Regions from separate parts of the Sinorhizobium chiapasense genome, predicted to be linked through region 1. Evidence: riboswitches for the same ligand, from Rfam matches in the RefSeq annotation. Region 1 holds a riboswitch; each other region holds the start of a gene.
The links. Region 1 has a riboswitch for thiamine pyrophosphate ahead of thiD (bifunctional hydroxymethylpyrimidine kinase/phosphomethylpyrimidine kinase). Riboswitches for the same ligand answer to the same signal wherever they lie in the genome.
Positions count from the first base shown of each region.

Region 1 (3,834 bases):
ATCACATGCTGCACGGCAACGACAGCCGCGTGATCGGGATCGTGTCAGCGGTTCCGGACGAGGGAAAATCCGTCGTCGCAGCAAACTTCGCGGCGCAGTTGGCCGCGAGCGGAAAACGGACGCTCTTGATCGACGGCGATATCCGCAAACCCGGCCTCACCCAGATGATCACGCCCGCCCCCCGCACGGGGCTCGTCGAGACGCTGATCGGTGAAGCCACCTGGCCCGCCGGCATCAAGGTCGACCAACGCACCAAACTTGCGATCTTCCCTGTCGGCGGCGGGGCATCCAACCATCAACCCCATCAGAGCCACGAACTGCTCGCCTCGGCTGCCATGGCAAACCTGATCGAGAATGCACGCAGTTCGTTCGACTACGTGGTCGTCGACCTCGCTCCGCTGGCGCCTGTGGTGGATGCGAAGGCCTTTGCTCCGCTTGCTGATGGTTTCATTTTCGTTGTCGAATGGGGAAAAACGCCGTCCCGACTGGTGCGCGACGTGCTGCATTCCGAGCCGCAAATCAATTCCAAGGTGCTCGGGGTCATCCTCAACAAGACCGACATGGATGAGCTTTCGAAGTACAGCGACTTCGGCGGCGTCGAGAAATATCGACACCGTTACGGCAAATACTATGTCGAGCATTCGATCAGCGGCGACCGACCCGCAGCTTGAGCCAATGGCTGGCGCCCGCATCTGCCATACAGCGCCGCGCGTCTAATCAGACGCACGGCGCTGTAGCACGTTGAACTGCAAGAAAATGATCCAACTCTTTGAAATTCCGCCATTCTGGGCGAAACGCCCTTACGACGGCTTTCGATCGGCACTGACGATCCAGGCCAGCACCATCAGTGCGACCACGCCCGCCAGAACGGCAAGCGCCAGGACATAAAACAGGAAAAACTCCAAGAGGCTCGGAACAAGCCGCAGCGCGCGACCCAAAACAGTCGGCGACCGACGCCAATCCGGCAGTTCGTCTCGGTTGAAAGCTTCCAGACGACGAGCAAGGAACTGCATATATCGCTGCCTTCGTGGAACCGACCACAGCGCCGCGCGTCGTATCAGACGCGCAAATTCCGCTGTAGCACCTTGTATTGTTGCATGTTTTGATCCTTAAATCGGCTGCGATTTAGGAAACATGCAGCAGTCCGTTAACCATGGACGAAAACATGTTGCGTCGCAACAGTGGCAACACCGAGGCGGCGGCTCGCGTTCGACGTGAGATACGATGGGGTGGGACACGGTTTTGATCACGCCCCGCGGATGCCGCATTACCACCAACGGTGGAAGTGGTGCACAGGCCCCCGTCCCTCGCCCACAGATAGGGCATTCGCAGCGGAAAGCGCAGCATGCAGGTAGGTCTTCGCCTCGCGCACTGCGTCAACCAATGGGCGTCCGAGCGCGAGGCCGGCAGTGACGGCCGCCGAAAGCGTACAGCCCGTGCCGTGATCGTTGCCCGTCTCGATCCTCGCTGCCGGGAGGCGGACAAGCGTGTTGCCGTCAAAGAAGAGGTCGGTTGCCTCGCTGCCCTGCCGATGGCCGCCCTTGAGCAGCACCGAGCGGGCACCGGTCTTGAGAATGACCTCGGCCTGCCGCGCCATCTCCGTTTCATCCTCGGCGATCGAACGGCCTGTCAGCAGTGCGGCTTCCGGCAGGTTCGGGGTGGCGACCAGCGCTAGCGGCATGAGTTCTTCTACCAGCGCCGCCACCGCATCCGGCCGCAGCAACCGGTCACCGGAAGTCGCCACCATGACCGGATCGATAACTGCCTGCTTGCCGAAGCGGCGCAGCCCGTCGGCAATGGCGGCGATTGTCTCCTGGCGCGAGACCATGCCGATCTTGACGGCGGCGACGTTGAGATCGGAAAAGACCGCGTCGATCTGTGCCGTCACGATTTCCGGTGAAAGATCGGCAACGGCGGTGACGCCCTTCGTGTTTTGCGCCGTCACGGCGGTGATGACGCTGGCGCCATAGACACCGAGGGCGGAGAATGTCTTGAGGTCAGCCTGAATGCCGGCCCCACCGCCGGAATCGGAGCCGGCTATGGTCAGCGCGATCGCCGTCATCGGACTTTCACCTCGAAAAGCGGCAGAAACGAAAAATAGCGCATCATGGTCGGTCTCCCGATTGGAACATCACGGAAATCCAGGAAATCGCGGAGACGTGGCGAAAGCGCCTTCAAAGGTGCTGTTCCCGTTCCTACGCCGGCATGACCCGGATCAGGTTCAAGGGTCCGGCTCACCGCCATCTCAGCACCGCCCGGTGCTCCCCTCGGAATGTTGGCATTGTATCGGACAGCGGTGCCAGTCTGTCAACAAAGTAGCCGGGCCTCAGGCCAAGACTGACTGCCGGTAGCCGGCACTGTCGAGCACGGGCCCGCCGGGGGACCGGAGAGCCGCTGCGGCGATACGGACCAGATCGGCGTTCGCGGCTGCGGTCCCGCCATCCGGTAGCAGCATCTTCTGCGAAGGCCCTCTCAATCTCGTTGCCCGCGAACTCGGCGAACGCGCCATCGACGCGCTCGCGCACGCGAGCGCTTGGTCGCCGCGATTTAGGTCGAGCACGACTGACGGCGAAGCGCCTATGTCCTTTCGTGCACGAAGGCCCGCGATGCGGTGCGCCCGATCGCGCGCAGGCGGTTAACGTCGAGACCGTCACGCGCACTTGCAGAGATGCCCGCCAGCACCGCCATCGCATAGTCCGCGATCTCATCCGGCCGGTCGGTCTCCCGGCGGGCGATCGCATCGCGCACCACCTGCCGGCTCTGACGCCAGAGCGTCTTTACCTTGTCGCAAGCGATGGCATCCGTCCCGCCCCGCGCACCTTCGATGACCAGGCAACCGGTTGCGTCAGGGTGTGCCGTGTAGGCCACCGCTGCAGCTTCGAACAGCGCCGCCAGCGCGTCCTCCAATGACTTTTCCGGCGCGAGCAAACGCTCGAAGTCCAGGCCTTCCGTCTTCGCGTAGCGCTCCAGCGCACGCCCGTAGAGATCGGCCTTGCTGCCGAATGCGGCATAGAAGCTCGGCGGATTGATCCCGAGGGCCCCCGTCAGGTCCGTGAGGCTGACGGCGTCGTACCCCCGTTGATGGAACAGCGCCTGTGCCTTGCCAACGGCTTCGTCGACATCAAAGGCACGGGGCCGCCCCCGCGGTTTGGCATTTTTTGTATCAATCACTACAAAATTCCTTGCATTCGCTTCCCGCCCATATTATGTAGTGCTTACTACATTTTTTCTCAAGGAGCGAACAATGGCAAATTTCAATGGAAAGAAAATCTTGGTCATCGGCGGCAGCCGCGGGATCGGTGCGGCGATTGTCCGGCGCTTCGCCAGTGAAGGCGCAACTGTTGCGTTCACCTATGCTGGGGCAACCGACGCGGCAAAGGTACTCGCCTCGGAAACGGGCTCGACTGCAATCCGATCGGATGCCGCGGACCGTGATGCCGTCATCAAGGTCGTGAAGGATCAAGGCGCGCTTGACGTACTCGTCGTGAACGCAGGGACCCTGGTGCTCGGCGATCCGCTCGAGGTGGATGCGGATGCCGTCGACCGGATGATCGACGTGAATGTACGCGCACCTTATCACGCGGCGGTCGAGGCCGCGCGCCAGATGCCCGAAGGCGGTCGCATCATCATCGTCGGTTCGGTAAACGGCGACCGAATGCCCTTCGCCGGCGGTGCCGCTTATGCGCTGACCAAGTCGGCCGTGCAGGGCATGGCCCGTGGTCTCGCCCGCGATTTTGGCGCCAAAGGCATAACGGTCAATGTCATCCAGCCCGGTCCGACATCGACGGACATGAATCCGGAAGACGGGCCGATGAGCGATTTCATGCACAGCTT
Region 1 covers NZ_CP133152.1:568,997-572,830, reverse strand. Annotated here, with positions in the region: gene RB548_RS27370 (polysaccharide biosynthesis tyrosine autokinase) at 1-671, shown strand, start outside; gene RB548_RS27365 (hypothetical protein) at 801-1,013, opposite strand; gene thiD (bifunctional hydroxymethylpyrimidine kinase/phosphomethylpyrimidine kinase) at 1,268-2,062, opposite strand; TPP riboswitch at 2,176-2,278, opposite strand; gene RB548_RS27355 (TetR/AcrR family transcriptional regulator) at 2,578-3,168, opposite strand; gene bdcA (SDR family oxidoreductase) at 3,245-3,834, shown strand, end outside.

Region 2 (3,834 bases), 480 kb from region 1:
AGCGAAAGCGCCCGGCGCGGGTCGAGATGCGCTTCCCTGGGGAAGAACAGCGCCTGCCGGAACCGGCCGGCGAGGGCCGGCTCCAGTGCGGCAACGCCGTCGGCGTCGAGCCATTCGAAGCCGGAGGTCCGCGAAGCGAAGCGCTTCAGTTCGCCGGCGTCGCGCGGCAAGGCGACGACCAGGGTCCCATTGCGCCGGACTTCGCCGGGCAGCGCGCGGTCCCACCAGTCGACCGCGCCGAGGCCGCGGGTGAGCACGGCTTCGTCGGCGCTTTCCCGCTCGCACCAGGGCGCGAGCATGCCGCCGGCATACCAGGATGCGGCGGCCGCAAAACCCGGCTGTGGCTCCGCGACCGTGACGTCAGCGCCCCGCGCGACGAGTTCGCGGGCGACGGCGAGGCCGGCAACGCCCGCTCCTTTGACAAGTGCCCGCATGGTCATTCCGCCGGCGTCCGCCGAGCCAGCCGTTCCGCCTCGTCGAGCGGCATGTAGAGGTCGCCGCCCTCGCGATATTTCGCGGCCATGGCCGCAAGCCCCTCCTTCTGTGCTTCTGCGCGGATGTCGTGGGAAATCCGCATCGAACAGAATTTCGGGCCGCACATGGAGCAGAAATGCGCGACCTTGTGCGCCTCCTTCGGCAGCGTTTCGTCGTGAAAGCTGCGGGCCGTTTCCGGATCGAGCGAGAGATTGAACTGGTCCTCCCAGCGGAACTCGAAGCGGGCGCGGGAAAGCGCGTCGTCGCGAATGCGGGCGGCCGGGTGACCCTTGGCGAGGTCGGCGGCATGCGCCGCGATCTTGTAGGTGATCACGCCGGTCTTGACGTCGTCGCGGTCGGGCAGCCCCAGATGCTCCTTCGGCGTCACGTAGCAGAGCATCGCCGTGCCGAACCAGCCGATCATCGCCGCGCCGATACCCGACGTAATGTGGTCATAGCCGGGTGCGATGTCGGTCGTCAGCGGCCCGAGCGTGTAGAACGGCGCCTCGCTGCAGACTTCAAGCTGCTTGTCCATGTTCTCCTTGATCTTGTGCATCGGCACATGGCCGGGCCCTTCGATCATCACCTGGCAGTCCTTCGCCCAGGCGATCTTCGTCAGTTCGCCGAGCGTTTCGAGTTCGGCGAACTGCGCTGCGTCATTGGCGTCGGCGATCGAGCCGGGACGCAGGCCGTCGCCGAGCGAAAAGGAGACGTCATAGGCGCGGCAGATGTCGCAGATCTCTTCGAAATGCTCGTAAAGGAAGCTCTCGCGGTGGTGGTGCAGGCACCACTTGGCCATGATCGAGCCGCCGCGCGAGACGATGCCGGTGACGCGGTTGACGGTCAGCGGAATGTAATGCAGCCGCACGCCGGCATGGATGGTGAAATAGTCGACGCCCTGCTCGGCCTGCTCGATCAGCGTGTCGCGATAGACCGCCCAGGTGAGATCTTCGGCGATGCCGTTCACCTTCTCCAGCGCCTGATAGAGCGGAACCGTGCCGATCGGCACCGGCGAATTGCGGATGATCCATTCGCGGATATTGTGGATGTTGCGGCCGGTCGAAAGGTCCATGACCGTGTCGGCGCCCCAGCGGGTCGCCCAGACCATCTTTTCGACTTCCTCGGCCATCGACGAGGTGACGGCGGAGTTGCCGATATTGGCGTTGATCTTCACCAGGAAATTGCGGCCGATGATCATCGGCTCCGACTCCGGATGGTTGATGTTGGCCGGGATGATGGCGCGACCCGCCGCCACTTCCTGGCGGACGAATTCCGGCGTGACGAAATCGGGGACCGACGCGCCAAAGCTTTCGCCGTCGCGCGTTAGCGCCTCTTTCGTCGCCTTGCGGCCGACGTTCTCGCGGATGGCGATGAATTCCATCTCCGGCGTGATGATGCCGGCGCGGGCATAGGCAAGCTGGGTGACGGCTAGTCCGCCTTTGGCGCGCAGCGGCTCATTGCGAACCGGAAATTCCGGCGTCAGCCTCTCGCCGGTGACAAAGCCGTTGTCTTCCGCCTTGACGCTGCGGCCCTCGTAACTCTCGACATCGCCACGCTTGAGGATCCAGTCGCGGCGAAGCTGCGGCAGGCCCGCCTCGATGCGAATGTTCGCACCCTCGGCCGTGTAGGGACCGGAGGAATCATAGACGGTGACCGGCGGCTCGCCCGATGTCGGATGCAGCGCGATCTCGCGCATCGGCACGCGGATATCGGGATGGATCTCGCCGGGCTTGTAGACTTTTTGCGAGGCGGGAAGAGGGCCCTGCGTGACCGAGGGCGCTGCGAGAGGCTTGATAACATTCATCTTGAGGCTCCAAAGTTTTCGCGTTGGAGACCCAGTTCTGAAGTCGGAAGGATGAAAAGACGCTGCGCCGATGGATCACGGGAACACGGAATCCTGGCCTTCGCACGTCTGCACCGTCCCTACGCCAGTATGAACTGGATCAGGTTCAACGGGTCACTGCGCGCTTTAGCAGTATCTCAGCCCCTTGCCGGGACCCCCCTGGTGAATGGATGCAAATAGTCACCGATATCGCCGCGGCGTCAACCCTGTTTTTTGGCGTTTGGCCGGGTGCGGCACGCGTGGACAGTTGCGGCCCTTGGGAAGCGGGCGGCGTGACCCTATGTAAAAACGATCAACTTAAAAAGGCGATTGCTCATGTCAGACAAGCCGATCAAGATTCCCGGGCCTGATCATCCGATCACCATCGACCGCAATCCGGCGCGCGTCGTCGTCAAGCTCGACGGCCGCGTCGTTGCCGATACGCGCGATGCACTGACCTTGCGCGAGGCGTCCTATCCGGCGGTGCAGTATATTCCCCGCAAGGACGTCGACATGTCGCTGCTTGCACGCACCGATCATTCGACGCATTGCCCCTACAAGGGCGATGCTTCCTATTACAGCATCACATCAGGCGGGGAGCGATCGAAGAACGCCATCTGGACCTATGAAAGACCGCATGCGGCGGTGCGCGAGATCAGGGACCATATGGCGTTCTATCCGGATCGGGTGGATTCGATTGAGGAATTGCAGGCGTCTTAGATCACGATGATTTTTGGTCGAATCGACCCGAAATCATAAACGTGATCGATTCTAATACGTTAGAGCGGGATGCGGGCGGAAAACCGCTCACACTTTTCCTGATCCCGCTCTGGCCGGCAAGTTCCAACCGTCGCTAAGTGCACCGTCACACGCCAAGTTTTTGCCGCTCCGCCATCCGCCAGGCTCGCGGTGTAGTCCCCACATGACGGACGAAGAAGCGTGAGAAATACGCCGTGTCTGAAAAACCGAGGCGGAAGCTGATCTCCTGGACGCTTGCACGCGTGAAGACGAGCTCGCGCCGCGCCGCGTTCAAGAGCCTTTCGGCGATGACCTCGTGCACGCTCTGCCCCGTCATCGTCCGGACCACGCGGTTCAAGTGAGTCTGCGACAGGCCGAGCTCGCGCGCGTAGAATGCCGCCGGTCGGTGCGTAAGAACGTGCTGTCGGAGCAGAGCGTCGAACCGCTCCATTCGACGCTCGTTTTCGCTTTCCGCAGCCGCCGCGTCGGCACGCGGCGCTTCTGCAAGCCTCGCCGTCAGCGCCAGTACCGTCGAGAGATAGGCGTCGAGCAGGCTCGTGCGGTGATTGCGCCGCGCTGCCCATTCCTGTGCCAGGCGCTGCAAGGTCTCGGCGACGTAGCGGCCATCTTCGCTTTCGCCGAGCGGCGTCAGGCAAGGTTTCGACAGCCATGTGCCCAGCCTGCTGCGACCGCCCGGGGCAGCCGGCAGGTGCGATGCGAGGATCGTGAAGACGAAACCGTCGATGTCGCGGGAAAAGCGGAAGCCATGGCTGACGGTGGGCGGGATGGTGATTACGGCC
Region 2 covers NZ_CP133152.1:84,622-88,455, forward strand. Annotated here, with positions in the region: gene thiO (glycine oxidase ThiO) at 1-434, opposite strand, end outside; gene thiC (phosphomethylpyrimidine synthase ThiC) at 437-2,278, opposite strand; TPP riboswitch at 2,377-2,488, opposite strand; gene RB548_RS25120 (DUF427 domain-containing protein) at 2,633-3,016, shown strand; gene RB548_RS25125 (helix-turn-helix domain-containing protein) at 3,162-3,834, opposite strand, start outside.
Region 2: linked by a shared signal. The riboswitch ahead of thiC (phosphomethylpyrimidine synthase ThiC) and the one ahead of thiD (bifunctional hydroxymethylpyrimidine kinase/phosphomethylpyrimidine kinase) in region 1 are both predicted to bind thiamine pyrophosphate.

Region 3 (3,834 bases), on a different replicon from region 1:
GTCCCGCAGCGTCGGCGGTGCGGTAGCTTCCCATGCGGCTGTAGAGCAGCCAAGGCAAGGTTGTCATGTCCTGCGAGCCGAACAGGGCCACTGCCCCAAGATCGCCGAGGGACAAGGCCATGGCGAAAGAGAAGGCCATGAGCAAGGGTCGACGCAGCGGTGGCCAGTCGATCCATCGCAAGCGATGAAAGCCCGCGATACCGAGGCTCGCCGCCAGTCGATCCGTCCGTGCCGCATGGGTGGCCATTGCCGGAGCGAGCACGCGATGGACGAAGGGAAGCGCCATCAGAGCATTGATGGCGATGACGACGGCCGGCGCAAGACGCGCGACATCGCCGACGGGGCGCAACAGCAGGAACCAGCCAGCGCCGAGGATGACCGGCGGCACCAGCAGGACGAAGGAGGTGCTGGCGCCGATCATGCCGGTAAACCCGCGGGCGGCGGCTCCCGCCTGTCGTCGCATCAAGGTAACCTGCTGCGCGCGGATCATCACGGCGGTCGCTCCAACGGCTGTCGCGCCCGAAAGAAAAGCAATCACAGCGCTGGTGGCGAAGGCACGGTGTACGGCAGCATCGCGGGCGAGCCTCGGCAAGTCCGCCTGCAGGCCGGAATAGGCGATCGCGGCGAACGGCAGTCCGACGAAAGCGAGCGCAAGGATGAGCCAGAGCCCGTCGGCGAGTCGTGACCGGCCACTCACGCCGTCGAACCGCCTCATTGCCTTGCCGGTCGTCTCGCTCTCCGGCGGTGGCGGCGCCAGCACCTTCAGAACGAGAAGCAGGGCACCCGTCAAGGCGACCTGAAGGCCGGAAAGGGCGATCGCACGCGGCGGGTCGAAATCGAAGCGCAACGCCTGATAGATCGCCACTTCGATCGTGCTTGCCGCAGGTCCCCCGCCGAGTGTCAGCACGAGCGTGAAACTGGTGGCGCAGAGCATGAAGATGAGACCGGCGATGCCCGGCAACAGCCCTCGGATCGCCGGCCATTCGATGAAGCGGAAGATTGCGACCGAGGGCATGCCGAGATTGGCGGTGGTACGCCAGTATTCGCCCGGAATCCGCTCGATCCCCGCAAGCATCAGCCGCGCCGCAAGCGGCATGTTGAAGAAGACGTGGGCGAGAAGAATGCCGAAAAGCCCATAGATGCTGATCGGATCGTTGAGCCCGATCGCGACGAGGACGGTATTGAGAAAGCCTTGCCGGCCCCAGACCTGAATGAGGCCGAGCGCTGCGACGAGAGCGGGCAGGCCGAGCGGCAGCGCCATCAGCCGCAGCAGCCAGATGCGGCCGGGAAAACTTGCCTGCCGGGCAAGCGCACGCGCCACCGGGATCGCGAATAGAACGGAGAGGATCGTCGAGAGGCTCGCCTGAAGCAGCGTGAAGCGGGTGACGCGCCAGACATAGGCGTCGAACGGGGCGCCGGCATAACCACCGCTCGACTGCGCGAGGAGGGCGACGACGGCGAGGGCGACGAACAGCAGAATGCCGCCGAGGCTGAAGGCCCCGGCGGCTATCGTCATCCGTCTTTCGGTAGCACCGGACAAGCCTGCCTCAGTTCTTGCTCATGGCCGCCAGCCATTCGTCGATCCACGCCTTGCGATTGGCGGCGACCTCCTCGGAAGACATCAGGAATGTCTTTTCCGGCTTGACGAGCTTGCCGAAGGCGTCCGGCAGGGGTTCCTTGGTTTCCGCAACCGGCATCATCCAGTTGGTCGTCGGAATGATCGACTGGAATTCCGGACCGGTCATGAAGGCCAGAAACTCTTTGGCGAGTTCCGGTTCCTTGGTGTTCTTCGTCACGCCGGCCACTTCGATCTGGATGTAGTGGCCCTCGGCGAAGGGCGCGGCCTGATAGCGTTCGGTGTTTTCCGCCACCATGTGATAGGCGGGCGAGGTGGTGTAGGACAGCACCATCGGCGCTTCGCCCTTGGTGAAGAGGCCGTAGGCTTCCGACCAGCCGGGGGTCACGGTCAACACCCGGTCCTTGAGCTTGGCCCAGGCGGCGGCTGCCTCGTCCCCATAGACCGATTTCACCCAGAGCAGCAGCCCGAGGCCCGGTGTCGAGGTGCGGGGATCCTCGATGACGATCTTTTGCGAAGGATCGCCGTCGACCAGTTCTTTCAGGCTCTTCGGCGGGGTCTTCACGGTTTCGGTATCGTAGATCACGGCGAAATGGCCGTAGTCATACGGAACGAAAGTGTCGTCGGAGAAGCCGCCCGGAACCTTCAAGGCGGCGGTGTCGAGATCGTGCGGGGCGAAAAAGCCCGTCGCCTTGGCTTCCGCGACGAGGTTGGTGTCGAGACCGAGCACGATGTCCGCCTTCGATTGCTCGCCTTCGAGCTTCAGTCGCGTCAGAAGCTCGACACCATCGGCGACGCCGACATAATTGACCTCGCAGTCGCAGGTTTTCTCGAAGGCCTCGGCGGCTTTCGCGCCAGGGCCCCATTCGCTGATGAAACTCTCATAGGTGTAGATCGTCAGCGTCTTTTCGGCGGCACTGGCGCCGAACGGCAAAGTCGCGGCCGTCGCCGCAATCGCCAGCCGGCGAAGCAATTTGGTGTAAATGGACATGACGGGCACCTCTCTCCCTTTTGTTGATGTTGCGGGAAAAGGAGGCGCATCGGTCCGATCGCTTCTAATCCCTCCGCCGGTATGAGCCGGATCAGGTTCCGCGGGTTGGCTTGAGCCTCTCAGCCTTGGTTCCGCAAGCGGACCGAAGGCACCCCGTTAGAGCAGCAAAGATTTAGCTTTCGGCGGCAGGTCTGGCAAGCCGAGTTTCGGCGGAAACATTTGCCGTCCAAGCCATCTGCGCTATTAGACCAAACACTTGTCGGCGGCGTTTGTTCGTCTCCTGCAGCAATTCAAAGTGCAACAGCGTCCTTTGCGCGTCTGATCAGACGCGCGGCGCCGTAGTGGGGAGGTATTCTCATGCCAGACATGCTCGTTCGTCTCTATGCCTTGCCTGAAAGGCGTGCTTCCCGGCTCGGTCCTGGCATCAGCATTCGCCGGGCGATGGCTCCGGAACGCGGTATCGTGCTCGCCTGGATCGAAGAACGGTTCGGCGCCGGCTGGGCAGGTGAGGCCGAGGCTGCCTTCTCCTCAACCCCGACGCGGATCCATGTCGCCGTCCACGAAGGCCGGATCGTCGGCTTCGCCTGCCATGACGTGACGGCGCTTGGTTTCTTCGGGCCGACAGGCGTCGACGAGGCGATGCGTGGTCAGGGGATCGGCGAGGCACTGCTTATCGAAAGCCTGATGGCGATGCGCACCGCCGGCTACGGCTACGCCATCATCGGCGGTGTCGGTCCCGCGGATTTCTACGCCCGCACCGTCGGCGCGGTGGAGATACCGGATTCGACGCCCGGCATTTATGCCGGCATGCTTTTTCCCGGTGAAGCTCCGCCGGAGGACTGATCGCCGGAGACGCAGCCGCCGAAAAGCGCAGCCTTGCCGCCGCAAAATGGCTTTCGGCCTTTTCCTTTGTCGTCCCTTTGCGCTATGGGCTTCTGCCATGGCCCAACAGACCTTCACCATCCTTCTCGGGGGCGCGCTCACCCGCACCGAGCGGCTCGCAAAGCAGCTTTCCGGCAGTCGCTTCATCGCGGCCGACGGTGGCATGCGCCATGCGAAGGCGCTTGGTATCGTTCCCGAGCTCTGGGTCGGCGACTTCGATTCGACTGACGACGCGTTGCTGGCCGCATTCGCCGCGGTGCCGCGCGAGCGCTATCCGGCGGCCAAGAGCGCGACCGACGGCGAGATCGGGGTCGAGGCGGCGCTTGCGCGGGGCGCAACGTCGCTGATCTTCGTCGGAGCGCTTGGCGGCACCAGAAGCGACCAT
Region 3 covers NZ_CP133148.1:3,757,000-3,760,833, reverse strand. Annotated here, with positions in the region: gene thiP (thiamine/thiamine pyrophosphate ABC transporter permease ThiP) at 1-1,516, opposite strand, end outside; gene thiB (thiamine ABC transporter substrate binding subunit) at 1,548-2,567, opposite strand; TPP riboswitch at 2,619-2,733, opposite strand; gene RB548_RS18015 (GNAT family N-acetyltransferase) at 2,925-3,410, shown strand; gene RB548_RS18010 (thiamine diphosphokinase) at 3,508-3,834, shown strand, end outside.
Region 3: linked by a shared signal. The riboswitch ahead of thiB (thiamine ABC transporter substrate binding subunit) and the one ahead of thiD (bifunctional hydroxymethylpyrimidine kinase/phosphomethylpyrimidine kinase) in region 1 are both predicted to bind thiamine pyrophosphate.